2 regions of the Faecalibacterium sp. BCRC 81149 genome follow, and region 1 is predicted to be linked to the other one. Evidence: riboswitches for the same ligand, from Rfam matches in the RefSeq annotation. Region 1 holds a riboswitch; the other holds the start of a gene.
What was found. A riboswitch is a leader RNA that binds a small molecule or an ion and turns the genes downstream of it on or off. The one in region 1 is predicted to bind FMN.
Positions count from the first base shown of each region.

Region 2: another riboswitch for FMN. It lies ahead of D3F01_RS07730 (ECF transporter S component); the one in region 1 lies ahead of ribD (bifunctional diaminohydroxyphosphoribosylaminopyrimidine deaminase/5-amino-6-(5-phosphoribosylamino)uracil reductase RibD).

Region 1 covers NZ_QXJA01000016.1:31,260-46,249, forward strand. The annotation lists gene D3F01_RS13830 (MBL fold metallo-hydrolase) at 1-513, shown strand, start outside; gene D3F01_RS13835 (hypothetical protein) at 832-981, opposite strand; gene D3F01_RS13840 (23S rRNA methyltransferase) at 1,044-1,334, shown strand; gene D3F01_RS13845 (low molecular weight protein-tyrosine-phosphatase) at 1,397-1,849, opposite strand; gene D3F01_RS13850 (response regulator transcription factor) at 1,846-2,262, opposite strand; gene ribE (6,7-dimethyl-8-ribityllumazine synthase) at 2,283-2,759, opposite strand; gene D3F01_RS13860 (bifunctional 3,4-dihydroxy-2-butanone-4-phosphate synthase/GTP cyclohydrolase II) at 2,781-3,977, opposite strand; gene D3F01_RS13865 (riboflavin synthase) at 3,990-4,631, opposite strand; gene ribD (bifunctional diaminohydroxyphosphoribosylaminopyrimidine deaminase/5-amino-6-(5-phosphoribosylamino)uracil reductase RibD) at 4,595-5,719, opposite strand; FMN riboswitch at 5,871-5,985, opposite strand; gene D3F01_RS13875 (rhodanese-like domain-containing protein) at 6,004-6,633, opposite strand; gene D3F01_RS13880 (hypothetical protein) at 6,830-7,015, shown strand; gene D3F01_RS13885 (ferritin) at 7,002-7,514, shown strand; gene D3F01_RS13890 (FMN-binding protein) at 7,692-9,029, opposite strand; gene D3F01_RS13895 (sigma-70 family RNA polymerase sigma factor) at 9,704-10,237, shown strand; gene D3F01_RS13900 (DUF4367 domain-containing protein) at 10,230-10,919, shown strand; gene D3F01_RS13905 (hypothetical protein) at 11,101-11,574, shown strand; gene D3F01_RS13910 (hypothetical protein) at 11,821-12,276, shown strand; gene D3F01_RS13915 (hypothetical protein) at 12,961-13,167, shown strand; gene D3F01_RS13920 (SMI1/KNR4 family protein) at 13,328-13,789, shown strand; gene D3F01_RS13925 (relaxase/mobilization nuclease domain-containing protein) at 14,052-14,990, opposite strand, start outside.
Region 2 covers NZ_QXJA01000005.1:107,002-121,991, forward strand. The annotation lists gene D3F01_RS07715 (ABC transporter ATP-binding protein) at 1-572, shown strand, start outside; gene D3F01_RS07720 (ABC transporter ATP-binding protein) at 569-2,212, shown strand; gene D3F01_RS07725 (mechanosensitive ion channel family protein) at 2,274-3,356, opposite strand; FMN riboswitch at 3,483-3,602, shown strand; gene D3F01_RS07730 (ECF transporter S component) at 3,743-4,342, shown strand; gene D3F01_RS07735 (MATE family efflux transporter) at 4,401-5,807, opposite strand; gene D3F01_RS07740 (phospho-N-acetylmuramoyl-pentapeptide-transferase) at 6,036-6,980, shown strand; gene D3F01_RS07745 (MATE family efflux transporter) at 7,206-8,534, shown strand; gene D3F01_RS07750 (cob(I)yrinic acid a,c-diamide adenosyltransferase) at 8,585-9,100, opposite strand; gene D3F01_RS07755 (histidine phosphatase family protein) at 9,097-9,693, opposite strand; gene D3F01_RS07760 (5-formyltetrahydrofolate cyclo-ligase) at 9,827-10,414, shown strand; gene D3F01_RS07765 (cyclodeaminase/cyclohydrolase family protein) at 10,398-11,012, shown strand; gene D3F01_RS07770 (bifunctional 5,10-methylenetetrahydrofolate dehydrogenase/5,10-methenyltetrahydrofolate cyclohydrolase) at 11,025-11,870, shown strand; gene D3F01_RS07775 (hypothetical protein) at 11,921-12,658, opposite strand; gene D3F01_RS07780 (hypothetical protein) at 12,867-14,621, opposite strand; gene D3F01_RS07785 (MoxR family ATPase) at 14,621-14,990, opposite strand, start outside.

The DNA.
Region 1 (14,990 bases):
GGCCCCATGCTCACAGAAGACTTGGGGGAGTATCTGCGGCTCTATGATCTCTGGTCACAATGGAAACCGGAAGAACCGGAGGGCATCCTGATCGTCCACGCGTCCATCCATGGAAATACCGCATACGCATCGGAGGCCCTCAAGAGCAAGCTGGAGGGAAAAGGTGCGCAAGTCACCATGTGCGATCTGACGGCAACGGACCTTTCCTATGCCGTGACCAGCGCATTCTACTGTGGGAAACTGGTGTTGGCCTGCGCCACCTATGACGGAGGACTGTTTCCGCCCATGAAGGAGTTTTTGGATCATTTACAGACAAAGGGATTCCGAAACCGCCGGGTTGGCCTTATTGAAAACGGCTCTTGGGCACCTGCTGCCGCGCGGCTGATGCGCACCAAATTGGAGGAGATGAAGGATATCCACCTTTACGAAACGGTAGTGTCTCTGCGTGGTGCATTGAACCAAACCAGCGAAGCGCAGATGGACGCTCTGGTGGCTGAGCTCTGCGCGGAGTAGGCGGCAAGTCTGGCTTCGTCCGGCCGCCCGATGCCTCAAAAGCAAAACATCGTCGCTGATTTATTTAGACAACAATATGTCGTTGAGTGATGCCGAAGCTTTGAAGATGGATCGAAGCGCAGCCGCAGAGAATATCTGCGGTTGCGCTTTTTGCATTTTGACCATGGTGCAAACGGATGGCTTTGACCGTTACCCTCGATTTCTAAGGAGACACGAAGTGTGCTACATGGAAGCGTATCATAGATCTGCTCCATAGCCACGCCCTCACTGCGCCAGCGTTTCCCGGATAGCCGCCGTCCAAGCCCTCCCGGGTCTCCACTATTCCTGCCTTTTCAGCACCGCCTGCACCCGGCGGACGCGGGTGGGATTGGTGCAGATGTTCTCCGCCAGCGCTTCGCTGCTGAGGGAGCGTCCACTGTGGCTCAGGCAGACCAGCGCATGGACGGCCAGATTAAAAGAACTGTCCACAATCATCCCTCCTTCACAAGCTCGTAGGGCCAGTCGATGACACCGCCGAGACGGTATGCGCTTTGTCCAAACTAGATGTCTACCAGAAGATCACGGTAGACCTGAAGATGGATGAGTTGGACGTGACTGCTGTGGAGAACAAGGCTACCTATGAAGAGATCCGGGAGTACGTCAAGGAGCACACCGGTCTGAACGTGAGCAACCTCTATATTGCACAGGTCAAGCGCAAGTGCGGCATCAAGGAGCGGCAGAACTACAACAAGCCTAAGGCTGAGAACCCCAAGCAGCTCAAGTGCCCGCCGGAGAAGGAAAAAGCCATCCGGGAGGCACTGAAGTATTTTAAGATGATTTGAAATAAAAAAAGAGACGGATGTCTGTCAACTGGCAGACATCCGTCCGTTTTTATGATAATCTGTTATGATCGCAGTTCCTCAAGCAATGCCGTGCATCCTTCCAGTATATCCTGCCATGTGGCTTCAAAATCTCCCGTGAACCATGGGTCTGCCACTTCACGGGGATGATCTGTATGCGCCATCAGCAGCGAGACTTTATGCTGTGGGTCTCCGCCGACAAGCCGCAGGATGTCGCACAGATTACTTTCGTCCATGCCAATCAGATGATCATACCGTGCATAATCCAGCCGGGTCATCTGCCGGGCGGTCTTGCCGTTGCAGTCGATGCCATGTTCTGCCAGCTTCTGCCGTGCAGGAGGATAGACCGGATTTCCGATTTCCCATGCACTGGTGGCGGCTGATGCGATTTCAAATTGCTCGGATAGTCCTGCCTTGGACGTAAGGTCTTTCATCACATACTCCGCCATCGGGCTTCGGCAGATATTTCCGAGACAAATAAATAAGATCCTGGTCATGCCGGGTCGTTCTCCTTTTGGCTTACAAAAGCATAGCCGCCGTGGGTAGTGCGGATAAAGCTGCCGCAGCCGGCCAGCTTCTTTCGCAGATTGGAAACGGTATTTGCCACGACCTTTAAGGTGTCGTCACAGTTTTGTCCCCACACAGCACGGAAAAGCTCTTCTTTTGAGAAGATTTGTCCTTCGTGGGAGGCAAGCATCAGCAGCAAATCGAACTCCAGTCGTGTAAGGGAGACTTTTCTGCCGTTGCACGACACTTCGTGGGTCGTTCCGTCCAGTGTAAGCCCCGGAAGAACCAACTTCTCCCATGAATCAATGGATATTTGCTCTGCCTCGATGTGCTCTCGTTCCAGAAGCATCCGGATCTTCTGCTCTAATTCCGGGTCAGGCTGGCGGGTCTTTATAACGATCATGGTAAACTCCTGCGTGTATTTTACTCTGCGGCGGTATCCATTTCCCGGAGCAGGTTTACCATCTCGATGGCACTGACTGCACAGTCATAGCCTTTATTACCTGCTTTGGTGCCTGCCCGCTCGATGGCCTGTTCGATGTTTTCGGTGGTCAGAACACCAAAGAGGACGGGAACCCCGCTTTCCAGCGAGACCGTGGCAATGCCTTTGGAAACCTCATTGCACACATAGTCGTAATGGCTGGTAGAACCGCGAATCACGGCACCAAGGCAGATCACAGCATCATACTTTCCGCTTTTTGCCATTTTAGAGGCAACCAGTGGGATCTCAAAAGCGCCCGGAACCCATGCAACATGAATATCAGCGTCCTGCACATCGTGCCGGAGCAGACCATCCATTGCTCCGCTCAGAAGTTTGGACGTGATAAATTCGTTGAAGCGGGCAGCTACGATACCGACCTTGATGTTCTGAGAAACCAGCTTACCTTCAAATGTTTTCATTTTTAAATACCTCTTTCGTTGTTAATATTCCAGAAGATGTCCCATCCGTGCCTGCTTCGTTTTCAGGTAAAACAGGTCATACGGGGTCGCCGTCATCTGAATGGGTACGCGCTCGGAGATCTCCAGCCCAAACTCGGAGAGCTGATATACTTTGTCCGGGTTATTGGTAAGCAGGCGCAGGCTTTTTACGCCAAGTTCCCGGAGGATCTGTGCGCCGAGATAATACTCCCGTTCATCTCCATGGAACCCCAGAGCGAGATTGGCTTCCAGCGTATCCATGCCCTGCTCCTGAAGTTCATAGGCACGCAGCTTGTTGATCAGACCGATGCCTCGGCCTTCCTGCCGCATATAGAGCAGGATACCCCGGCCTTCTTTTTCGATCTGCGTCATGGCAGCGGCCAGCTGCTGGCCGCAGTCACAACGCAAAGAGCCAAATGTATCTCCTGTCAGGCATTCCGAGTGGACGCGGCACAGAATATCCTTTCCATCGCCAATCTCACCTTTTACCAGTGCAATGTGATGCTCTCCGTTCAGGCGGCTCACAAAACCATAAGCTCTGAAGGTGCCATACTTGGTGGGCAGGTTCACCGCCGTCACCTGATCGACCAGTTTATCGTGACACTTGCGGTACTCCTGTAAATCACGGATGGTGATGAATTTGATCTGGAAACGCTCTGCCAGCTTTGCCAGTTCAGCGGTGCGCATCATCGTGCCATCCTCCCGCATGATCTCGCAGCACAGGCCGCATTCTTTCAGCCCTGCCAGACGGCACAGGTCAACGGTTGCTTCCGTGTGACCGTTGCGCTCCAACACACCGTTCTTTTTTGCCAGAAGGGGGAACATATGACCCGGTCTGCGGAAATCTTCTGCTTTTGCGTGATCGTCCACACAAGCCATCGCCGTAATGGAACGCTCTGCGGCAGAAATGCCCGTAGAAGTAGAAACGTGGTCGATGGACACCGTAAATGCCGTTTCATGGTTGTCGGTGTTATGCTGCACCATCTGCGGGAATTGCAGCTTCTGGACGAAAGCCTCGGACATCGGCATACAGATCAGACCTTTGCCGTGGGTCGCCATAAAGTTGACGTTTTCGGTGGTGGCAAATTCGGCAGCACAGATGAAGTCCCCCTCGTTTTCACGGTCGGGGTCATCCGTTACCAGAATGATTTTTCCTCGCTTCAGGTCTTGCAAAGCTTCGGGAATGGTATTGAAGTTCATCGTAAACTCTCCTTAAAAGCCGCAGCGCAGCAGCATTTCTTTTGTGAGCGTGTTTTGCTTCGGTGCTTCTGATGGAAGCAGCCTCTCGATATATTTTCCAACAACATCGGTTTCCAAATTGACAAAATCCCCTTTGTGCCGTTGGTTCAGGTTCGTCTGACGGACGGTGTGCGGTATCGTGGACACGGAAAAGCCCGTAGGTTCCACCGCAGCCACGGTCAGGCTGATACCATCTATTGTGATAGAGCCTTTTTCAACGACATAGCGAAGGATCGCAGGATCCCCATGAATGGTGTACCAGATGGCCGTATCGTCTTTTCGGATATTAGCAATGCGTCCGACGCCATCCACATGGCCTGCTACGATGTGTCCGCCAAAACGTCCGTTGGCCGGCATGGCACGTTCCAGATTGACAGCACTTCCAACGGTGAGCTGTGCAAGTGCAGAGCGGTTCAAGGTCTCGTGCATGACATCCGCAGCAAAGCTATCCGGGAAGAGCTGCCTGACGGTCAGACAGATGCCGTTGACGGCGATGCTGTCGCCGATCCTGGTTCCTTCCAGAACCGTTTTTGCACGAACAGTCAGTACGGCGGAATGCTGTCCCCGATTGATGGATTTTATTGTTCCGACTTCTTCCACGATTCCGGTAAACACGGGTACTCCACCTCACTTTCGATCAGGAAATCTTTGCCAAGCTGTTCCAATCGGCTGTTCTTCAGGCGGAATGCAGCATCCGGAAGCGGGACACCTGCACCCTCAATGGGTGCTTTGGCATCCCTTCCTCCGAACAGCTTCGGGGCAATGTAAGCCTGTACCTGCTGCACGATGCCGCTTTCCAGTGCAGACCAGTTCAAGGTTCCGCCGCCTTCCAGCAGAATGCTGTCGATCTGCTCCTGCCCCAGCTGTTCCATCAGTTGCAGAAGATTCACATGACCGCAATGCGCTTTCAGACAAAGGACCCGGCACCCGGCCTGTTGATATGCCGCCTGCTTCTCCGGGTCGCCGCAGCAGGTCGCAAGAATGGTCGGAACCTGTTTGGCGGTCATGACCACCTGTGATTGCAGCGGTGTCCGCAAATGTGTATCACAGATGATCCGGACGGGATCACGGCCACCCTCTATCCGGCAGGTCAGCAGCGGGTCATCTGCCAGGATGGTTCCGACTCCCACCATAATGCCGCGGAATCGGTGTCGCTGCCGTTGAACATGATTCCGGGCAATTTCCCCGGTGATCCATTTGGAAGCGCCTGTGTATGTGGCGATTTTTCCGTCCATCGTCATGGCGTATTTCATGGAAACGAAGGGGCGTTTTGTGGTGATATAGTGGAAGAACACCTTGTTCAGCGCATCGCATTCCTCTTGCAGAACATTTTCGATCACATCTATGCCATGTGCACGCAGGAACGCAATTCCTTTTCCAGCCACCAGCGGATTCGGGTCAGCAGAACCCACGACCACCCGGTGAATGCCCGCGTCCAGAATCGCATCCACGCAGGGCGGCTGCTTTCCGTAATGGCAGCACGGCTCCAATGTCACATACAGGGTCGCTCCCTGCGGATCTTCGGTGCAGGATGCCAGCGCATTGCGCTCCGCATGAGCCTGACCGTATCTCTGGTGCCAGCCCTGTCCGATGGTCCTGCACTCTTTTACGACCACGGCACCCACCATCGGGTTGGGAGATGTCCATCCGCAACCCTTTTTTGCAAGCTGCAAAGCCAGACGCATATAATCTTCGTCGTTCATCGTGTCGCCTCCAAAAGAAAAAGCCCTGAACAAAAACGTTCAGGGCAAGCCGAAAAGACACAAGGGACTCTTGTGCAAAAAAGAAAGCTCCAGAATGCAAACGCATCCCAGAGCAGCCTCCACAAGCACAGAACCGTGCGGGCTCTGCGCTTGGTATCTTCTTTCATCCAGACTGTACTGTCGGCTTCGGAGTTTCACCGAATCATGCCTTACGGCTCGTGGGCTGTACCACCGGTAGGGAATCACACCCTGCCCTGAAGATTTCTGATTCAATTACAGCGGCATTATAGCACGGCTCCTTTCGGATTGCAAGGGCATTCTGCAAACCGGGACGAAACCGGGATGAAGCGAATCGCTACAACAATAAAATCACATCGTCCGTAGGACAATGTGAACGGAGAATCCAAAGGGGCGCGGGTCGCCAGTGGCGACCTCAAAATGCGTTGCATTTTGAAGCGCTTGACCGAGCCGACAGGCGAGAGCAGCGCCCTTTGGCACACGACTTTGCTTGCAAAGTCTATTCCGAACAAGACGGTACGAATGGGAGGTGCTGGAGATGGCAGCAGAAAAGACCAAGGTCTACACATGAAGGTAGATACCACCGCCATTGAGCAGGAGATCGCCGCCTTATCGGGCAGCGTCTCGGGCATTTCGCTCCCGATGCTCTCGTTGGGCACAAGGACGGCGTTTTCAATATGCCCGCCATCGTATTCCTCCCGGGTGCGGACATCCACCACCACGATCTCCTGCGAGATCATCATCTCATAGGCTTCCTCGGCGCTGATCTTATGATACGCCGCCTTGCCGGGAGCGTCCTCCTCTGTCGGCACCGGCTTGTTCTTGGTTCCCCCGCAGCTCACCAGAAGCAGTGCAAGCACGGCGGCAAGTGCCGCGAAAAGCAATATCTGACGCATAATCAACCTCCAATGCAACTGTGTTTACTGCTGATGCAGTTTATATTGAAATATAACAGATACAGTTAAAACTGTTAAGGTACTTCGAGGCAGCTTTTGGAGCACAAGCCCTTTGTGGTTGTTGACAGAGAAAAAAATATAGGTATAATAAAAGCAAAATAATAAGACTCATTCTTGCATTTAGAGGGTTGGCGGTATGCCAAAATACGCAGAGGAGATATTGGCCGCCGTAACGGAGCTGCAGCAGCATCCCAAGGCGGAGCAGGTGTTCCTGGAGATGAAAAGGGAGCATCCCAGCATCGCTCTGGGTACGGTATATCTGCCCCCCTGCCGGGAGCAGGAAAAAGACAATCTTATGGAGGAGAAGTATTATGAACGCTAACGTATCTAAGCTGCTCAACGAGCAGATCAATAAGGAGTTCTACTCCGCCTATCTGTATCTGGACTTTGCCAACTACTACGCCGCCGTCGGACTGGACGGCTTTGAGAACTGGTACCGGGTACAGGCGCAGGAGGAACGGGATCACGCCATGCTGTTTTATCAGTATTTGCAGAATAACGGCGAGGGCGTCACCTTTGAGGCTATCGCAAAGCCGGAGTGGGAGCGAGTCGATCACATGACCCCGCTGAAAAAGGCACTGGAGCACGAGAAGCTGGTCACCGCCAGCATCGATGCCATCTACGCCGCCGCACACGAGGTCAGGGACTTCCGTACCATGCAGACGCTGGACTGGTTCATCAAGGAACAGGGCGAGGAGGAGAAGAACGCCGCCGACCTCATTACCAAGATGGAGCTGTTCGGCGGTGACAGCAAGGGGCTGTATATGCTAAACAGCGAGCTGAAGGCACGGGTCTACACCGCGCCCTCGCTGGTGCTGTAAGCCCCGCGCGTCTGCGGGCTTTCGCATCAGGCAAAAGGCAGACTGCATACAGGTGGCCTGCCTTTTCTTCCACCAGACGGTTAGATTATGCTAACTGCGTATAATAAATAAGCAACGCCCGCCGGGAGGTCTCCCGGCGGGCGCTGCTGTGTTCAGAGGAACGTTATTTTTCTTGCCTTACTTTGCGGCATCCACCAGCACACCAACGTAGTCGGCAGTATCCACCAGCGTGGCACCGGAAACGGCGTCCACAGCCTTTTCATCTTTGCTCAGAGCCTCGGCGTCGGCAATGCTCATGCCGTTCACGTGGTTCTGGATGGCGTCGTAGTTGGCATCCAGCGAAACGGTGGAACCAGCCTTTTCTGCCATCATCTTGCTGTAGTAATCGGCGTTGACCCGCTTGGACATCAACACCTTGCCCTCGGCGTAGCCTGCGCCGAAGTCAGAATCGGAGTTGGGCACACCGACGACCCCGGCGTCCGAACCGGCAAACTGGAACTCGTCAATGTAGCTCAGCACGATGGTGTCCCCGGCGGTGGCGACAGCGCCGGAGGTGAAGCACTTGGTGCCGTGTGCGGCCCCATAGACCACATTCAGCTTCAGGTCCTCGGAGCTGCCGTTGAACTCCACGGCCTGCGTGGTCTGGGCGTTTTTGGCGGCATCCACGATGGCAGAGAGATAACCGGCGGTATCCACCAGCGTTGCGCCGGAGACGGCATCCACAGCCTCGGCACCCTTGGCGGCTACATCCTCCAGCTCGGAGATGGTCTTGCCGACGGCAAAGTTCTGGATGGCGTCGAAGTTTGCATCCAGAGCGACCGTGGAGCCGCCCTTTTCAGCCATCATCTTGCTGTAATAATCGGCGTTGGCCCGCTTGGACATCAGCACCTTGCCCTCGGCGTAGCCTGCGGCAAAGTCGGAGTCGGAGTTGGGCACGGCGGTCACGCCTGCATCGGTGCTGGTGAACTGAAAATCGTCGAGGTAGGCGGCGAGGATGACGTCATCCTTCACCACAGCCACCGCTTCGGTGAAGCACTTGGTGCCGTGGGCGGCAGCATAGGCCTGACCGATCTGGATGCCGCCTTCCACCGGGACGATGGCGGCGGGCTCAGCGGGGGCTGCGGCAGCAGAGTCGGCGGGGGCTTCTTCGGCCAGCTCCACACCCAGTGCGGCGGCAACGGCCTTCCGGACGGCCTTGGTGGTCACCGTGGCACCGGCAACGCCGTCGATGGCGGGGCCGTTGGCGGCCACGACCTGCTTGGACAGCTCTTCCAGTGCAGCGCCGCCGATGCTCTCGGTCTCCTGTGCGCCTTCCAGCTTGCAGTCGGTAACGGTGCCGTTGGCATCCACGGTCAGGGTGGCGGTGACAGCACCGCCAAAGCCTTCGGCAGAGCCGGTCTTAGTCACACCAGCGGCGGTGGAGCTGCTGCCGCCGCCGCAGGCGGCCAGAGAGACGCCAACAACGAGGCTCATGGCCACGGCAGCGCTCAGTTTGCGGATGATCTCCTGTTTCATGGGTCTTTCCTCCAGAGAAAAATCGGTTTGTGTTCGGTCCCCAGAAAAGGTCATATCTTTTCAAGGATGTTTACAAAAGATAACATATTTTGTGAGATGCTGTCAAGAGATTTTAGCACATACTTCGCGAAGAATGATAAATTGGTGTCAATTTGTGACGCTGACGGTATACGAAGCGAACGGACGGTCTACGCTGTTAGTAATTCCTGAATGGAAACCAAGCAAGCAGTTTTGCCACTTTCAGCCCCAGTTAGTACTTCAATATTACTATGTTTTGGAAATCGGCACAACCATATAACCGTCTGTGATGAAACAATTTCTTTATTTCATCGATGACATTGTACCAGCAAGCAGGGCTTTTGTCTATACAAACGCCATTTTTGCGTTGCAAAATGCTTGTTGGGCTGTGCCCAATCCCCTTCATTCTGCACCGTTCCGATGCAGGCTGCGCGTTTTTTCAAAACGCTTCTATTTATATAAGGTAGAGTTTTAAGACAGTTGCGCTCTGCAATTTTGATGGAGACATCTCAAGCCAAACGAACAGCCAGCAACGGCCTCAACGGTAAGTGAGGTCATGATGCTGGCTGTTCTTCGTTCAAAACGGAAAACATTCGACATTTTCGCTGGCTCATGGTACACTACATCCAATCGTTGCGAATCCGTTGGAGGTGATTGTGTTGCTTTCCCTGTACTTAGCTGTTCTTGACAATCAAAGCAAAGAAGAACAATTTATAGATGTATATAATACCTACAAACGGCTGGTCTACCATACCGCTTACAAAATTATGGGCGATTCGTATCTGGCAGAAGATGTGCTGCAAGAGGTGTTTTTATACGTCGCTAAAAATTTTTCTAAAATTCATCGAGAAAACTGTCACGAACTCGCCGCTTATCTCGTTAGTTGTAGTAGAAGCCGTGCTTGCGATATGCTTCGCAAGCAGCGAGAAGAACCGCTGGAGGAAGTCCCGGACGCACAAGATGACGCCCCGGTGCCGGATGATGCAGTAGTCAGCACCGATAACATCCAACACCTGACAGAACTGATTGGGCAGATGAAACCGATGTACCGTGATCCTCTGCGTCTTTTGGCAATGGGCTATACCAACCGGGAGATTGCCGAATCGCTTGGACTGACGGATGAAGTGGTTCGGATGCGGCTTTTCCGTGGAAGAAAACTATTGTGGAAGGAGCTGAACAGCCGTGAGTGAGCGGACAGAGATCTCTTTTGATGCAGCTTTGATGATGGCGCTCCGTGCAGATGCACAGAAAGAACTGGACGAGCTGCCAACTCCAGCACAGCTTAAGGAACGCTACCCGGACACTTCCCGATGGGATGCCCGCCTGCAAGCGGCGTTGCATAAACGCCGCCCTGTGCTGAAACGAGTGCTTGTTGCAGCCATGACGCTGGTAATTTTAACTCTCGGCGCACTTGCAGTAAGCGCAGACTTCCGCAAGGCAGTCTACACGATGATTCAGAAGTTCCTGCCCATTGAGATGCAGCTGACGTATCAAGTGGACGGCGAACCGTTGGAACGATTACCGGATGGATACAGCGATCATTATGTGCCGGACGGCTTTGAAATGGACGATGCGCAGAAATTTGAACGAGCAGAAAACTTTTTACATGTTTACTCGTCAAAAGAAACAGAGGAAAGCTACACTGTCCGTTGTTCAATTATCCAGCCGGGGCAGCAGTCCCTATTTGATAATGAGCATACAGTGTACGAAACCGTAAAGGTCGGAGAAGCAGATGCAACTTTGGGAACGAGTGCAAGCGAAAACGGAGACACCGTTTATATTTTAAGCTGGGAGCAAGGAGGCGTTTCAAACACGATTATGGGAAACATTTCACGAGATGAGATTATGAAAATTGCTGAAAACGTATTTTAATATGAAACTCCATGCTATTTGTTAGAATCAACAAATAACATGGAGTTTCTTTGTATAAGCGTACAAACATAACGAAAAGCAGAGATTTTTTCAAAAAAGCTGTCACAAACATAAGGCGAGCTACGTTGACTAAGCAAAAGCTCCTATTAGGAGCAAAAGATTGGAGGTGTATTGTCTATTTATGATGAGAAAAAAAGAAAAAGTAATCACAATGACTGTGACCTTGATTTTGGTGGTCATACTGATTTGTATAAAAGTCACTCACTTTGTGATAATAGAACGTCCATTGAAACAATGCAGGATAGTATCAGCATACCATCTTACAGTAGACACTAATGGTGCTCAAATTGACCAGTCTTGGCTATTTGAAAAGGATGACCTGACATATATAGATATTGCCAAAACTTTTGAGCAGACATATTTTGTCACTGATTATGCTGGTGGTTCTGGTGATAGCGGTGCACTCAATGAACTCACGATAGCTTTTGGTGAAACAATGGACGAAATGCCAGATATTCGCATAACGGTTTCTGAAAATGGCTACATTCAAATCAATGGTAAAAGAGCATATCCGCTTTCTCTTAAATATGCAGGCAAGAGGCTTTACGTACATCTTTTGGGGTGCTTACAGGATGGAGCCGATCTGCAGCAATAAGAATGACTAAGCAGAAGTTCCTGTGGAAGGTAAATGCATAAAAATTTGCATGGAGGTGATTCCGATGCAGGATAAAAGTGAATCTTAAAAATAAATAGCTATTATGATGGACGGAGCGAAACCATTACTGGAAACACCAGCAGATAATGTAAGGAGATTCTTTTATGAAAAATATTACTAGAAAAACTTTTTTGAAATCGGAAATAATCCTACCATTACATTTGCTCTAAATAAATGAGGCCGTCAATGAAAGCAAGGATTGTTCGTTATGGTTTTATAGGTGTCGTTGCAGTGCTTATAATTCTATGTGGAATGAAATTTAGCAATATGTACAAAGATTACCAAAAGCTTCAATTCAACCAAGAACAGATCGATACACAAGTATCTGTTTTGATGTCCATGCTTTTTTCAGACTTGTACTATTCCGACCCTATTGATTTGGGCGAGACCAAAGAGCATGCAGATGAACTTAGCGTTTTGCTTCAAGTAACATCCTATGATGAAATTCCTCATTTTAACGATATTGCCAACAAATTGATTGAAATATCGAAGAATGTTGAGTCACGTCCGGCATTTAGTGAACAGACAATTGAACTGTTTCAAAGTTTTATTTACAATCTTGGAAAACCTCTTTCCGATGATATAGATACGTTGAGTACATCTCTATATGAATCGATAATGTCAGAGAGCGTTGAAGGATAGGACTATACTCTAAGTTGGGAATATCAGGGGATTACACATACCGTTATGTGAAACATTCCATACGATGAGATTATGAAAATTGCGGAAGGTATCCGTTAAGAAAGCCGGACACTTGTGAGAGTACACAAATGTCCGGCTTTCTTTTTGTCTGAACTTACAAAGATGGAAAATTTGAAAAAATTTCTCCTGAAAATTGAAACGAAGCGAATGCGAATTGCGTTGATTATACAAAGGCTCTTGTTAGGAGCAAAAAAACGGAGGTGTATAAATGACTTTTTTAATTGTTTGTGTGGTGGCATCTATAATTTGGGGTGCTATCTTAATATGTAAAATAGTCGATGTGATACATATTACAGATGTTAATAAATTATCAGAATGTAAAATTATCCTTGTTGTTAGCATGAGTGGTCTAACTTTATCATGGTGGCTGTTTTTCATGGATTTAATAAATATTATAGGGTATTAAGTGAAGTTCATCTATGGAGACATTGACGAATATCGCGATTTGAATGGACGATATAATACAGCCAGTGGCGCTACTGATGACTTTGACATTGATAGCGGACTGAAGAAAGTCAATATTGGCTGGACTAGTGCTTCTGTCTCAACGGTAAGGGGTGGTACACTTGCGTTACCGGCATCGATTAACACGATTGAACTAAACTAAAGGATTCATTAATCAAAATGACGAAAGAAGAAATCATTTCCATGCTATCAAAGGAATTGAACAGTGAATGGACAAATGGAGTCACATGTTTGATGGTGGAAAATTCCGATAGCTATATTCCAGTAATAGTTCATCACAATAAAAATGAACTTATTGTTGAAGTAGGAGAACAAGACAAGAAGATTTACCGCATCGGACGAAATGAGCTAAATAAAACATCTTAGTCATCACCAAAAAAATCATTGAAATCAGTCACAATTTGACGCATAAAGCCCTTGAAATATGGTGGGAAAAGTGTGAATAGCAATTTGATTCCCCTTCCAAAAGCAACTCACACTCAATTTACTACATGGTGGGCACAATATTAAAAAGAGGTAGCCTGGAATGAATGGTTTAGATAAAGTTATAGAGCATCTGAATCATGCGCATTTAGATGCTCTATTAAATCCACCAGCCGATGATATGATATTGGAACATTTAAAAAAAGAAATGGGACATATTCCAGCTGATTATATTGAATTTCTGAAGCGATGTAATGGACTGACGCTCTATCACAGCGGAGACTATTGTTTATTTGATGCTCAGGAAATTCTTTCGTTCCATTTTAGTAATGATAACTTATTATGTCGGTCGGCATGGAAAATTGGATATTGGATGGGATATGATATTGTCATTAACGTGGATGACATAGAAAAAGAGTATCTTTATGCGGGGGACTGTTGCTCAACAGATGAATTTGTATGTGTTGGAAATATACTGAATTTCATTGAAGAAATTGTTAAAAATGGAGGTGATCCTTACTGGACAATCGACGAAAATCAGTACAGAGATTTTTCAAAAAAATAATTTCAAAGTCAAATACTTTCGCCAGTTGATCCGATACCGGACGAAAGATGGTATTGCCCGGATTGTGGGAACTTAAATGATTCTTACGAACTTTTGCAAAAACTGTGGAAAAGTCCGATAAATGAATAAGGCAATATAAGAAGTTATTTGCCATCCGTTAAGTATTTTGAATTGGTAATGGTTATAAGATGATTCGCTAAAAAGCAAAAATCCGCCGAGGACTCCTCCCGAAAAAACGGGAAGGATCCTCGGCGGATTTCGTTTATCGTGCTTGTTCTTTTTCGGTTGTACTTTTTTCCTCTGCAAAGAACATCTCTACATTTTTCTGAGCTTTCATCAACTCCTGCATCTCATCTCGTGCCTTACGATAGTCCGGGTATGCTTCTTTCTTCTTTTTCAGAAGTTCAGCGTATTCGATGCTCAAGTCCTTAGCCTTTGGCAGCTTTTTCAATCCAGCTTCATCAAAAGCAGTTTTTGCAGCCTTATGCAGCGTGATTTCTTCCCGGTGGGCTTCCAGAAATCTCTTACTATACCCGGCTTTGCGGTAGGCATCATAGACCGGGCGTGTCCGGGCATAATTAACGATGTGCGTTCGCAGAACAGCAATCTCGGCCATGCGCGTTTCTGCTGCCTTGATTGAATCGCCTAGTTCATGATAGCGAGCAGTAGCAGCATCTATACGCTCCTGCATTTCCTCAATGCTTCCGATTTTGTTCTCCTGTAAGAAAATCAGCGTTTTGGACATTTCTTTCAGATTATATCGCTTTGCCCAGCGAGCATACCCCATGCTCTTTCCCTCGGCCAGCTTTGCCTGAATGTCCACCAGCATCTGAAACTTTTGTTCCGGTACGATGCGCTTCTGCTTCTGCCGGGGATGGTGTTCGGCTTCCCCAGAGATAACAGCTTTCAGTTCTTCTTCACTATATCCTGCGCCCAAAGTGCGGAACCGGATGAATCGTTTCTGCCGTGTGCCTTTGACGGAGGTGTATTTCCCTCGCTTGACCTCGTATCCCTGCTGCTCCAGCTTTTGCAGAAAATCTTCGTAGTCTTTGGGTTTTTCCGCCAGAATGTTGTCGATCACGCCGCATAGACAGTCACGATTGCTTTCTTTGGGCGGGTAGAGTGTGCGCTTCTGCCGCTCCCGATAGGGTTTTATCTCAATGACGGAAAGCTGATGCTCTAAGCAGATCAGATCGCTCAA
Region 2 (14,990 bases), on a different contig from region 1:
AAGCACCCTATCAAGGCTCGGTCTGCTTTGGCGGCAGGGAACTTTCCACCCTGACCCCGCGCCAGATCGCCGCCACGGTCGGGTATCTGGGCCATGACCCGGAACTGAGTGCCGACACCGTGCAGAATAATGTCCTCTGCGGCAGCGAACAGGATGCCATGCCGTGGCTTGCAGCCGCTGCCCTGAAGGAGGAAGTGCTGGCCATGGAAAAGGGTACGGAGACGGTCATCGGCAGCGGCGGCACCCGCCTTTCCGGCGGGCAGGCACAGCGTCTGGCATTGGCCCGGACGCTGGCCCATCCCCGCCCGGTGCTGGTGCTGGATGACCCCTTCTCGGCACTGGACCGCAGCACCGAGGATGCGATCTTTGCCGAGCTGCAGGCGTATGCCAGGGATAAGGTGGTGTTCCTGATCTCCCACCGGCTGTACCATTTTCCGCAGATGCAGCAGATCATCTTTATGGAGGGCGGCAGAACCACCGTTGGCACCCACGAGGAGCTGATGGAAGCGGTTCCGGTCTACCACCAACTGTATGAAAGCCAGACCGGCCTGAAAGGGGGAGAGGGCGCATGAAAAAGAAAAATGATCACGGCGTGTTTGCTGCCGTCCGGATGGCAGCGGCTTCGCACCGCCTTCTCACGGTGAGCACGGTGCTGTGTGTGGCAGCTTCGGTGGCGGCATCCCTGCTGCCGCCCCTGCTGCTGGCCCGGGTCATCGACCGTCTGACCGCGGGCCTCCCGCTGCCCTTTCTGGCCGTGCTGCTCTACTTCGGCAGCCTTGCACTGGAAGGTGTGCTCACCTCGGCGCAGGAAAGTCTGTTGGTGCTCTTTGGCCAGAGGATGACCCATGCCCTGCGCTCGGAGATGTCCCGGAAGCTGAGCCGCCTGCCCGCCGGTACACTGGCAGAGCAGAACCCCGGCGAGGTGGCTGCCCGCTTTTCGGGCGATGTGGACACGGTGGAAGCCCTGTTCACTTCCGGCATCATCAGCATGGCAGCAGATGCCTGCCGCATCGTCTCCATCATGGGGGTCATTGCGGTGAAAAACACCGGCCTTGCGCTGATCCTGCTGCTGGTGCTGCCGCTGTTTGCCGTGTTCACCCGTTATGTCCAGAAGCGGATGCTGGCCGCGCAGCTGGACAACCGCCGCGCGGTCGCCGCGGTCTCCGGGCAGGTGCCCGAGACTCTGCACAACATCCGCACCATCCGGGCGCTGGGTCTGGAGGATTACATGGAGCGCCGGTATGACCGGTGCATCGGTGACAGCTATGCCGCCATGGAGCGCACCAATTTTTATGATGCCGTCTATTCGCCGGTGGTGCTGCTGCTGAATGCCGCTGTGGTCGGCATCGTGATGCTGCTCTCCGCTTCGGGGAACGCACAGCTCCTGACCCTGTTCGGTATGTCGGTGGGCACTTCGGTGGCCGTCATCAACTACATCTCCCGCATCTTCGCCCCCATCGAAAGCCTGGGCATGGAGATCCAGACCATCCAGTCGGCCATGGCGGGTGTCAGGCGCATCGATGCCTTTCTCGACCAGCCGGAGCGCAGGATCCCTTCCGCGCGCAGAGAGGCTGCCCGGGGCGATGTGGAATTTGCACACGTCACTTTCGGCTATGGGAAACGGCACGTTCTGAAGGATTTTTCCATGACCGTGAAACAGGGGGAGCAGGTCACGCTGGTGGGCCGCACCGGTGCGGGCAAGAGCACCGTGTTCAAGCTCCTGCTGGGCCTGTATCAGCCGGAGACCGGTACGGTGACCATCGGCGGCGTGAAGGTGGGGGACATCACCGACCGGGAGCGCCGCACCTGCATCGGCTGTGTGGAACAGCATTTCTCCCGCGTGCCGGGCACCGTGCTGGAACAGATCACGCTGGGAGACCCGCAGATCACCGGGGAAATGGCAAGGGATGCCGCCGCACTGGCCGGGATCGATGCTGCCATCCGTGCCCTGCCGGAGGGCTATGACACCGTCTGTACCGAGGGCATCTTCTCGCAGGGCGAGTGGCAGCTGCTGTCCATTGCCCGTGCCGCCGCCGCAGACCCCGCCGTGCTGCTGCTGGATGAGATCACCGCCAATCTGGATGCCGAAACGGAGGCCCGCGTGCTGGAGGCTCTGCGCCGTGCCTCCGCGGGCCGCACGGTGCTCTCTGTCTCCCACCGCGTCTATGAAAATCTTGGCGGCAGAACGATCGAGATCAGGACCCAGGAATGACGTATGATAAAAAACGCCCCCTGTGCGCCGCAGCAGGCACACAGGGGGCGTTCTGGTATGCTCAATTCTTTTCGATGTAGACGCTGGTGGAGGGGAAAGCGAAGTCCACGCCGTCTGCCTGCATCACGTCCATGATGTTCAGGTTCAGATCATTCTGCTGCTGCAGGAAGGTGGCATAGACGTTGGTGGTCAGGTAGGCCGAGATGAGGATGTTGATGCTGGAATCGCCAAAGCTGGTCAGCCGGACGATGTTGGTGCCCTTGTTGGTGTAAGGGCTGTTGTCCAGCATGGCCTGCAGGTCAGCCATCAGTTTTTCCAGCTGGGCACGGGTGGTGCCGTAGGTGACACCCAGCGTGAACTTATAGGGCCGCATGGTGCGCAGGGCTGTGTTCTGGACAGTGGAGGCGCAGATCTGGCTGTTGGTGATAATGACCACGCTGTGGTCCATGGAGCGGATGCGGGTGGAGCGGAAGTTGATGTCGATGACCTCGCCCTCCACGTTGCCCACGGTGATCCAATCGCCGATGGAAAAGGGTTTGTCCAGCAGGATGACGATGCCGCTGAACAGGTTGCTGGCGCTTTCCTGCGCGGCCAGCGAGATGGTCAGGCCCACAAGACCGGCACCGGCTACGATGCTGCCGATGGGGAAGCCGACGATCTGCGCGCAGGTGGCAACACCCAGAATGATGACCAGCACTTTGTAGGTGGTGTCCAGCAGGGAGCGCAGGGTCTTGTTGCTCCGGATCTCCGGGCTGCAGGAGGCCAGCAGCAGGTCGGCTACCTCAGAAGCGTTGTACAGGCCCTGGCAGAACAGGAGGGTCGTTGCAATCTTATAGGCCGTGAACAGAAACTTTGTCAGGCCCGGAATAGCCCACGGCAGGCTGGTCAGGGCCAGGTACAGGCCGCTGTAAAAAGCCATCCGCTCCAAAGGGCTCTGTAAGCTGCGCAGGAGGATGGGCGTGGCGGCAAAGTGCCAGCTGCGGGCCTGCAGGGCGGGAAAAATCTTCCGGCGCAGCAGCCAGCCGAGCAGAAGCCCCGTAAAAACGATGACAGCGGCGCAGACAGCCCGGGCAGCCAGCGCCCACCAGCCCTCCAGCAAAAAAGGCCCGATCTCGAACCCGAGGTCACGAACGGTAAAAATCATGGCAAAAAGCTCCTTGTATCAGAAATTGTAACATCCTGTCCCACAGTATACCATATCCGGCCCGTGCAGGGCAAATAAAAAAGGGGTTGACAAGGCGGAGCAGCCGCGTTATACTCTTGGCCAGAAAGTTCGTTTCAGGGCGGGGTGAGATTCCCCACTGGCGGTACAGCCCGCGACCACCCGCAAGGGTGCTGACCCGGTGAGACTCCGGGGCCAACGGTATAGTCCGGATGCAAGAAACGGCAGGCAATACGATTTGTCTACGCGCCCTGTTGCAGTGTTTGCTGCGGCAGGGCGCGTTTTTGATTGTCTTCCCGGTTCCGAACCATGCGAAAGGGGCTTTCCAATCTACGATTTGGGGCAAAACGCCCCGGGAGGATATTACCATGAAGAAAAACACGACCCACAACCTGACCGTTGCCGCCATGCTCAGCGCGGTGGCCTTTATCCTGATGTTCATCGAGTTCCCGCTCCCGATGCTCATCCCGTCCTTTGTCAAGATGGACTTCTCCGACCTGCCTGCCCTGCTGGGTGCCTTTGCCCTTGGCCCGGTGTACGGTGTGATCATCAGCTTTATGAAGAACCTGCTCCATGTGGTCATCAAGGGCACTTCTACCGCACTGGTGGGTGAGCTGTGCAACTTCATGCTGGGTGCGGTGTTCTCCGCATTGGCCGGTTACCTCTACAAGCACCACAAGAGCCGCAAGAACGCCATCATCGGTGCCGTGGCCGGTGCCGTGGCCATGGCCCTGTTCAGTGTGCCGTCCAACTACTTCATCACCTACCCGGCCTACGTCAAGTTCTACCACATGCCGCTGGAAGCCATCCTGGGTATGTATCAGGCCATTCTGCCCTCTGCCAACAGCCTTATCAAGTGCCTGGTCATCTTCAATATGCCCTTCACTCTGGTCAAGGGCCTGCTGGATGCCCTGCTCTGCATGTTGATCTATAAGCCGCTCTCTCCCATCCTGCATGGCCGGAAGTGAGTGATAAAAAAGAAAGGACGCGAGAGCGTCCTTTCTTTTTTGCTTTTATCGATTTGATTTAAGACAGTGCGCCCTTTTCCAGCCACTTGCCCCGGGCAAGGCGGAGGAGGAACAGCAGGCCCCGGATGCTCAGTTCGCAGCACATGGCACCCCAAACGCCCATCAGGCCCAGCCGGGGAGCCAGCAGGAACGCCAGTGTCAGCCGGATGCACCACATACTGAATATGTTCAGCACAAAACAGGAGGTGCTGTCGCCCGCACCCTGCATGGCACCGCTGGCCACGATGGAGGCACCGAACATGGGCTCGGCCCAGGCTTCGATGCGCAAAACCTGAGCGCCCAGAGCGATGACAGCCGCATCGGTGGTGAAAAGGCTCATCAGGGCCGGGGCAAAGATCCACAGGCCAACGCCGGAAAGGGCCATGACACCCATGCCAAGGCCGGTGCACAGCCAGGCAAACCGCTTGGCCATATCCTTCCGGTTGGCACCCACGGCCTGGCCGATGAGGGTGACAGCTGCGCTCTGGATGCCGTAGCCCGCCATGTAGCACAGACCCTCGGCGTTGACAGCCAGGCTGTTGGCGGCAATGGCCACGGTACCCAGGCCGGCCACGATGCGCACTAGCACCACCTGCGCCAGAGAGATGGCGGCGCGCTCTCCCGCCAGAGGGCCGCCCACCCACAGCAGGTTCCGCAGGCAGGAGCGGGTGATCTTCCAGGGGGCAGGCTTCCGGATGCAGAGGGGGCCTGCCCGCAGCAGCAGGATGGCCAAAGCCAGCAGGCCGCCCACCACAGTGGCCAGGGCGGTGCCCAAGGCTGCGCCGGGCACACCCAGCCCGGCACCCCAGACGGTGATGCCCCACAGCGTCCGGGTGGGGTTGATGAGGAAGAAGTTGAAGATGGCATCCAGCACGCAGACCAACACGCTGATGAGGCTGGCGGTCAGGGCGTTGCCTGCCGCCCGGAGGATGGAGAGGTACAAGCCCATGGCCATGGTGAAGGGCAGCGCCGCTGACCAGATGGCAAAGTAGGCTGTGGAGTTTGCCCGCAGGGAGGGATCAGCTCCCAGCCACCCCGGCAGAAAGGGGCTGATGCCCAGGCCGAAGAGAGCGGCACCCACGCCCAGGATCACATTGAAAAGCATGGCCTGCCGCAGTACGCTGCGGGCATCATCCTGCCGGTCGGCCCCCAGATACTGGGCGATCTGGATGGAGAGGGCAGTGTACAGGCCCACCAGAACACCGTGGAGCAGCCAGGTGCTGGAGCTGACGATGCCGATGGAAGCAGTAGCTTCTGCACCGATGTGGCCCACCATGGCAGCGTCGATGTATCCCATGGCAGTGACCACCAGCTGCTCCAGAATGGAGGGGATGCTCAGCGCCAGAGCCACCTGGGCCGTCTGGCGGGAGGGGATGGTTTCACCCTGCCGCATCCGGGCCGAAAGCTGTTCAAGTGAAAGTTTCATGTCTTCTCCTTTTTCTCCGATTTTCCTGTGAGACAAAAAAATACCCTCGAAAGGGCGTTTGTTCATTCATTATAGACAGGGGGGCGAAAAATGTCAACCCATCAGCCCATGGGGGAACCATTGCCCCAGAGATTGATTTTTTGGCCCGGGCGTGATACACTTCATCTGTATCCAGCAGTGAAAGAACAGGAACGGTCTCTGCCGCTCCGGGAAAGAGGAAAAAAAACTATGCTTCAACTGCTTTCTGGCAACCCGCGCACCGTGGATGCGCTGGGCTTTCTGCTTGCATTTGCGCTGACCGCGCTGATGGACTCGGTGTTCCACGATAAGCTCCCCCACGACCATGGCCGCGCGTTTGCCGTGAACGGCGAACTCTCCAAGGGCAAGGCCCGGGGCTCCGGCCTCATCTTCGTGCTCTGCATCGCACTGGTCACGCTGGCCGTGGTGCCTTTTAAGGCAGAGTACGTCATCTACACCGTCCTGCTCATTGCGTCCATGCTCTCCGGCTATTTTGACGATGCCGCCGAGACCGCCTGGAACGAGTACAAAAAGGGCCTGATCGATCTGGTCATCGCCGTTGTGGCGGGCGTGACCTACCTGAACTTCAACGGCACGGAGGTCAACTTCCTGAGCTGGAGCTTCAGCCTGCCCTATGCCGTCTACCTCATCCTCATCATCGTCCTGATCTGGGCCAGCATCAATGTGGTCAACTGCACCGATGGCGTGGACGGCCTTTCCGCCAGCCTTGCCGTGGTCAGCATCGGCACCTTCCTGCTGGCCTACTGGGAAGAGCTGGGGGATTACGCCACCGCAGGCATCGTGTTCATTGGTGCCTTGCTGGCCTACCTGTGGCAGAACGCCAAGCCTTCCACCCTGCTGATGGGTGACGCGGGCAGCCGCGCCATGGGCTTCTTCCTGGCCGTTCTGGCCCTCAAGAGCAGCCATCCCTTCGCCTTCCTGCTGGCCGCGCTGGTGTTCATCGTGGACGGCAGTCTGGGCATCCTGAAGATCAGCTTCAAGCGGTTTTTGCACATCTCCATCCTCAAGAACACCCTGACCCCGCTGCACGACCATGTGCGCAAGCGTCTGGGCTGGAGCGATGAGCAGGTCGTGGCCCGCTGGCTCATCCTGCAGGCTGTGGCATCCGCCTGGCTGCTGCTGTTGGTGCGGTAAAGCACAAAAAGAGATGCAGCGCCCGCACAGGAAAGCTCCTGCGCGGGCGTTTTGCTGTTCTGGTCCGGGAGGAAAGTTCCAGCTTCCGGTACAGCGTTTCCAGACAGGCTGGGGCACGAATTTCCTGCATGAGTTCACCTCATTTCTTTTGTTTTATTGTGCCATGTGTCACAAACAAATGCAAGCAAAACCTTTATAATAGGGACGAAAGTGGAGGAAAAACCAATGGATTCTATTTTTGATCTCGATCATCTGTACCGCACCTATTTCAAGATGGCGCTGCCCTCGGTGTTCGGCCTGATGGTGAGCGTGGTGTATAACCTTGCCGATACCTTTTTCATTGCGCAGTCCAACGATACGGCGCTGATTGCGGGTGTTTCACTCTGTGCGCCGGTGTTCACAGCCCTCATGGCCTTTGGCAACATCTACGGCCAGGGCGGCAGCTCACTCATTTCCCGCCTGCTGGGACAGGACGACCGTGAGGGCACCGGCCGGGTCAGCTCGTTCTGCTTCTATGTGGCCCTGACCACGGGCGTGGTGTTGGCAGCCCTGATGATGCTGTTCCGCGTCCCGCTGCTGGGCATTCTGGGTGCGACTGCTGAGACGATGCCGCACGCACAGGCCTATTACACCGTGCTGGCCATTGGTGCCCCGGCCACGGTGCTGAACTTTATCCATTCCAACCTCGTCCGCTGCGAGGGTATGGCCACCCAGTCCATGATCGGCAGCATCGGCGGCACGGTCATCAACATCATCCTCGATCCCATCCTCATCACCACAGTGGGCTGGGGCGCAAGGGGCGCGGCCATTGCCACCATTGTGGGCTACCTGTGCAGCGACCTGTACTTCCTGTGGCTGCTCCACAAAAAGAGCCGCTGCCTGTCTGTCAAGCTATCCCAGTGCCACGTCACGGGCAGGGAGCTGCAGCAGATTTTGGGCGTGGGTGTTACTGCCGCGCTGAGCAACCTGATGCAGAGCCTGACTGTCATTGTGATGAACCAGTTCCTGTTGCCCTACGGCAACGACAAAATTGCCGCCATGGGCATTGCCAGCAAGGTGAGCATGATCGCCCAGCTGGTGCTGGTTGGCTTCTCGTTCGGCGGCATCCCACTGTTCGGTTACCTGTACGGCGCAAAAAAGCGGGACGTGATGCGCAAGCTCATCCGCTTCTGTCTGACCTTCCTCGTCTCCATTGCCGTGGTGCTGTCCCTCATCCTCTGCCTGAATTCCGGGGCGCTGATGCGGCTCTTCGTGCAGGATGCCGGGATGATCGCCACTGGTGCGCAGATGCTCCGCTGGCAGGTCTACACCGCAGCCTTTGGCGGCGTGGTACTCCTGCTCACGGTGCTGTTCCAGGCAACTGGTAAAATCATACCGTCCTTCCTGCTCTCCATCAGCCGTCAGGGCGTGGTGTTTCTGCTGGCACTGGTGGTCTGCGTACATCTGTTCCAGTATCAGGGCGTGCTGATGGCTCAGGCTGTGGCCGACATCCTGAGCGCTGCGCTGGCCCTTGGCCTGCTGGCGGCCAGCCGCGATATCATTGCAAAACAGTAAACACAAAAACGCCCGGAGGGCCGCTGAAAGCTGCGGTTCTCCGGGCATTTTTAGTATTCGATGCCTTTGCGCGCCTTGATGCCCTTCTGGTAGGGGTGGCGGCGGCATTTCATCTCAGTGGAGTAGTCGGCGGCATCCAGCATCCACTGCGGGGCCTTGTGGGCGGTCAGCACGCATTCCTGCGCGGCGGGACGCTCCAGAACGGCCCGCCGGAGCAGGTCTTTGTCCACCATGTCCAGCTCCCAGGCCGAACCGGCTTCATCTAAAATGAGCAGGTCGGCAGGCTCGGCCAGTGCGGCGGTCAGGTTTTCGTTCTGCACGGCCCGGGCAGCGGCCTTTTCCGCTTCGTTCATCTGGAACACGAACTTCTGCCCGCCCTTGCCCCGGAAAATTTTTGCCCCCAGCTGGGCCAGAAGAGGGATCTCGCCGCTCTGCCCGCCCTTGAGGAACTGCACGATGACAACCCGTTTGCCGCTGCCCAGTGCGCGGAGGGCAAGGCCCATGGCGGCGGTGGTCTTCCCCTTGCCGTCGCCCCAGTAAAGATGCAGCAGGCCCTGTTCCATCATCCGTTCTCCTTGGTGTACTGCACGGTCTCCACCAGGTGCAGGATGTGCTGTTCCGGCCAGTCCCGGGCATCCAGCACATAGCCGCCCGCGTTGGGGCCGCACCAGTTGTGAAAGCTGCGGCGGGGCACGCCAAACCGCTCCAGTGCGGCCATCTGGATGCCGCCATGGGCCACGATGACCAGCCGCTCCTGCCCTTCGGCAAGGGCCTTGTCAATGAGGTCAGCCAGCGTTTTGCACACCCTGTTGCAGAAATCGCTCCTGCGCTCCCCGTCCGGGTGGGCAGCGTGCTCGTTTTCCTGCACCCATGCCAGATATTCCGGGTCCTGCTCCACCTGTATGAAGGTCTGGCCCTCGAACCGGCCGAAGTTCATCTCCTTCAGCCCGTCCACCGGAATGAGCTTTGCCCCGGGAAAGAGCACCCGCGCCGTCTGGGCGGTGCGCTGCAGCGGGGTGACATAGACCACCTCCGGTGCAAAATCTGCCTGCCGCAGCTGGGCGATGCCTGCGGCGGAAAGGGGGATGTCCCGCTGGCCCTGATATCGTTTTTGCGCGTTGTACTCCGTCTGGCCGTGACGCAGCAGATAAATGAGCATAATCGTTCTCCTTTTTGGTTTGTTCTGCACCATTATAGCCTATTTTGCAGTTATTTTCCAGCCATGCTCTTGCAATTCTTCCGCATTTCAGATATATTGAGTGGGTATGAAATTTCAGGGGAGAGAAGTGTCAATGGAGATCCGGGACCGGAAAGCAGCGCAGCGCCGGGCGGGCATCATGGCCCGCAGGGGTCTGCCGCAGGCAGAAAGAGCGGCGGCCAATGCAGCCATCTGTGCCCGCCTTCTGGCCATGCCCTGCTTCCAAAAGGCAGAGAATCTGCTGCTCTACGCCGCTTTTGGCGGGGAGGTGGATCTTGCTGTGCTGGCAGAGCAGGCGGCCCGGCTGGGCAAAACGGTGGCCTATCCGGTCTGTGGGGAAAACTTTACCCTGACCGCCGCCGTACCGGGGCCGGACGGCTGGGAGGTGGGGGCTTACGGCATCCGCACACCGGTTCTGGAACGGGCGGCGCTCATCCGGCCGGAGGCGCTTGATCTGGTGCTGGTGCCCTGCACTGCCTTTGATGCGGCCTGCCGCCGGGTGGGCATGGGCAAGGGCTACTATGACCGCTATCTGCCCAGGTGCCGGAACGCCGTGGCGCTGGGCGTGGCCTTTGAGGCCCAGCGGGTGCCGGAAGCGGCTGCAGATGAACAGGACCGGCGGCTGGATGGATTTGTAACAGAGAGGAAAGTATATCGTGGAACTGATGAATTTGAGCTGTGAAGGTTTTCTGGAGGAACTGGCCAGCAAGGCGGCGGCTCCGGGCGGCGGCGGCGCTTCGGCGCTGGTGGGCGCGGCCGGTGTGGCGCTGGGCAGCATGGTGGGCAGCCTGACCGTGGGCAAAAAGAAATATGCTGCCGTGGAAGCGGACATCGCTGTCCTGAATGTCCGGGCCGAGGCCCTGCGCAAGCGGCTGGAAGCGCTGGTACAGGCCGACGCGGAGGCCTTTCTGCCTGTTGCGGCGGCCTACAAGCTGCCGAAAGAGACCCCGGAACAGCAGGCCCACAAGGCCGCGGTGCTGGAAAAGGCACTGGACAGAGCCTGCGCCGTGCCGCTGGAGGTGATGACTGCCTGCGGTGAGGGCATCGCACTGGCCGCAGAGTACGCCGAAAAGGGCAGCGTGCTGGCCCGTTCTGATGCCGGATGCGCGGCGCTGTTCTGCAAGGCAGCCATGCAGGCGGCGGGGCTGAACGTGAAGGTCAACACCCGCCTGATGGCAGACAAAGCCCATGCGGATGCGCTGGAGGCCAGAGCGGAACAGCTGCTGGCCGAGTTTGTGCCGCAGGCTGACAGGGTCTATCAGACTGTATCAAATGAGTGAGGGGAGAAGAAAATGGCTCAGATCTTGAAGGGTGCGCCCGTGGTGGCCGCCATGAACGAAGCAAACGCCGCGCGCTGTGCTGCGCTGAAGGAAAAGGGTATCGTGCCCACACTGGCTGTGGTACGGGTCGGCGCGCGGGAGGATGACATTTCTTATGAAAAAGGGATCGTCACCCGGTGCGGTAAGGTTGGCGTGGAGGTGCGGCAGTTCCATCTGGCGGAAGATGTTACGCAGGAGGAACTGCTGGATGTGATCCGGCAGATCAATGGGGATGCATCGGTTCACGGGTGCCTGATCTTCCGGCCCCTGCCAAAGCGGTTCGATGACCGCAGGGTCCAGGAGGCGCTTGCCCCGGAAAAGGACGTGGACGGCATCACGGACGGCTCGATGGCCGGTGTGTTTACCAACATGCCCATCGGTTATCCGCCCTGCACGGCGCAGGCCTGCCTTGAGATCCTGAAATACTACAATGTGCCGCTGTCCGGCAAACGGGCCGTGGTCGTGGGCCGCAGCCTGGTGGTGGGCAAGCCCGCTGCCATGATGCTGGACCGGGAAAACGCCACCGTGACCCTCTGCAATTCCCGCACCCGGGACCTGCCCGCCCTCTGCCGGGAGGCCGATGTGCTGGTGGTCGCCATGGGAAGGCGGGGAGCCATCGGGGCCGATTGCCTGCGGGAAGGTCAGGTCGTGGTGGATGTGGGCATCCATGTCAACGAAGAGGGCAAGCTCTGCGGCGATGTCCGCTTTGATGAGGCAGAACCCATCGTGGAGGCTGTCACCCCGGTGCCCGGCGGTGTGGGCACAGTGACCACCTCTGTGCTGGTGGGCCATGTGGTGGATGCCGCATCCGCACAGTAAAACAGAAAACAACAGGCGGTGCCGGAAGTTTCCGGCACCGCCTGTTGTTTTTATACGGTTGCAAGCACGGCAAGGATGCTCTGCCAGCGGGGGTTCTGCACCTGCTGCGCGGCACGGCGGGGCGCGGAAGGCGAAACCGTGCGGGCAGGACGCTGGACGCAGTCAGCCGGTTGTGCAAAGGGGGAGACGAGTTCGGCCTGCCAACGGGCGGCCAGTGCCATGGCTTCAGGGCTGGATTGCAGGGTGCGGCGCTCCGTTCCGGCCAGAAAATCGCCCAGCCAGCAGAGAATGGCCGCAATGGGCAGGCAGTCGGCGGCACGGGTGGACCAGTAGTTCCACTCGCCGCCCCGGCCCACAAAGCTCTCCACGGTGATCATGGCACCTTCCCGGGCAGACTGAGGCAGGCAGGAGCAGGAGGTGCCTGCCGCGCGGCGCAGCTCCCGCAGAATGATCTCAGTACGGCCTGCATCCAGGGCATCGTCCCGGATGCAGGCGGAAAAGTCCGCGCTGTCCAGCAGGTTTTCGGCCCGGGTGGGGAATTGCCCTGTCATCTCGCCGGATGCGTTGTGGCAGAGCTGCCAGCCCTTGCGGAACAGCTGGAAGTTCAGGTTGCGGCGGCCCATGGTGGAGTAAAACACCCGGGCGCGGCCATTGGGAGACTGCCGCAGCTCCAGATAGGCATCAGCGCCGCCCAGGTCCTGTACCTTGACGGTCAGGAGCAGGGAAGAATTGTTTTTTTGTGCGGACATGGCACGGTGCATCTCTTCAAAATAGCGGCTGGCATCCATAGCGGGTCTCCTCTCTGGTTTTGGATGATGTGTCGGAAACCATCCATCGGTTGTTCTCTGCCTGCATTATAACATATACGACAACAAAATACAACTATAAGTTTGACAAAAACCAAAATATTTTGGAAATTCGGGGATGCTGACAAACGGATTGGTTGTAAATGGAAAAGGCTTCTCCCGTTGGAGAAGCCTTTTGTGGTGGCAGGATTCAATCGCCCAGCTCCCGGATCTCATTCTGGATGAGCCGCCCAGCGGCGCGTGCCAGCTGATCCATGCCCCGGATGCGGGCGAGATTTTTGCCGTAGATGCGTTCTGCATCGTGGCTGGAGCTGTCCTCGCCCATGAACACGGCAGAGACACGCAGACCCCTGCGCTGCAGGTCGCGCACCTCAGCGGCGGCATCGTCCACGCCGTAGGAGCCGCCGTAATCACAACCCAGCGGTTGTTCCGGGCTGGGCGGCACACGGCGGCTGTCGTTGGGGGAAGCATCCGTCAGCAGGATGAGCAGATGCCGGGGCGCGGGACCGGGGTCAAAGCTGACCAGATCGCCTGCCGCCCGCAGGGCAAGGCCGTCACGGTTCCAGCCCGATGCAAAATACTGGTCGATCCCCTGCAGGCTTTTGTCCGCAAAGCCCTTGAGCACCCGCAGAACCGTATAGCCCCGCAGGCTGCAGAAGCTGCTGACCCGCACCGGGATGCCGCAGGCGGCAAGGCTCTGGGCCAGGATCGTGCCCTGCGCCGCAATGACCTCCTGACAGTGGAGCCGGGAAGCCGACGCGTCCAGCAGCAGGTCCACGGTGAAGGAGGGCTGATTCTCCTCCTCGGCACAGCGGAACACCCGGCTGTCGTTCAGAAGGGGAGCACGCCAGACCCGCTCCGGGTCCAGAGCGCCGCTGCGGGCGATCCGGGCATTGGGCTGCTGGTGGACCAGAATGCAGTTGCGGATCTGCTCGGTGAGCCGGAGCACCACGCTGCGGTGAAGCGCCCGGTTTTTGGCGTAGTAGGCGCGGTTGCGGTCGGCCTGCAGCTGAGCCTGCTCGGCCAGGTGCTTTGCCTCCGGTGTGGGGGCCTGTTCCGGGCTGGGCACGCCGGAGGCAAACCAGAGACGGCACCCGAGGTGCGCCCCGGTGCAGAGCGCCTGCTCGGCCTTGCGCAGACGCTCGGGCGGATAGAGGGAACGGCCAAAGCAGCTTTCAATGTAGGCGCGGTCCTCGGCGGCATTCTGCCGCAGGGTGATGTGGGCCAGCCGCTTGTCTGCCGTGGGGCCGGAGCCGCCCGCCTCCACGGAACCGGAGTGCTCCACGGTCAGACGGTCGGTCTTGATCATCTGGGTGGGCAGCGTTTTGGTGGCAAGAGAGGCCAGCAGCCCCTCCAGATGCAGATGAAGCCCCACTTTGTGCCGGATCCTGCCGTCAAACAGGGCAAACCTTGCAAACAGGCCCAGCAGCTCACCCTTGAGCTGGCCGGGCTGGGGCGGTTGGGAGGGAGAAAGTGCCTCTGCCAGTCGGCTCTCGTAGGGGGTCATCACAGGGGGATGCCTGCCCTGTACGGTGCGCCAGCGGTCAGCCTGCATGGTGTAGACCAGTTGATTTTTTGCCATCCACTCCTGCCGCGAAAGCTTGTACTGGATGCCGAAAAAATAGTCCGCGTGGGCCCGGCGCAGCTCGGAAAGGACCGGGCGGCGGGGCAGCTCCAGCAGATAGACCGCGCTTTCGAGGTAGAGCCATGTCAGATCGTCCAGCTGGCTCTCCCGGAGATCGCCGTCCCATGTGGCAAAAAGGTCGCGGAGCAGGTCGTCGCCATAGTATTTGTGCACCAGCCCCACGACACAGTTCATATAAAAATCGATCGTGCCGTCGGTGTTGCGGGCCAGGAAAAGCGGCTCAAAGCCGTAGGCTCCCGCCGCCGCCCACACCTGATTGGCGGCCCGCCGCTCCTCGGCGGTATAACTCCGGGCATCCATCAGCGGAACAGCTTTTCAGCCGTCAGGCTGGCCGGGATGCGGGCGGCGATCACGTCCCGGATCAGCCCCTGCTCGTAGGAATCAAAGGCCTTGTTGGTGATGCCCATGTCCAGCGCAGGCCCCGCAGCCACGCCCCGGCGCATCAGGCGCAGAGCGTCCAGCATTCCGCGCAGATCCAGCGCTTTGGTGGAAATTTCGGCGCTGTCGCATTTCTTTTGCAGGTCGAGGAAGAGCAGAGCAAACTGGTGCACATATTTGTCCGTCAGGTCGGCAAACTGGGCCCGCAGCAGCTTTTCAAGGTTTTCCTCCGTGATGGTGGGCATCTGGATGACTGCAAAGCGGGAAGTCAGGGCCTCGTTCAGCTCCCGG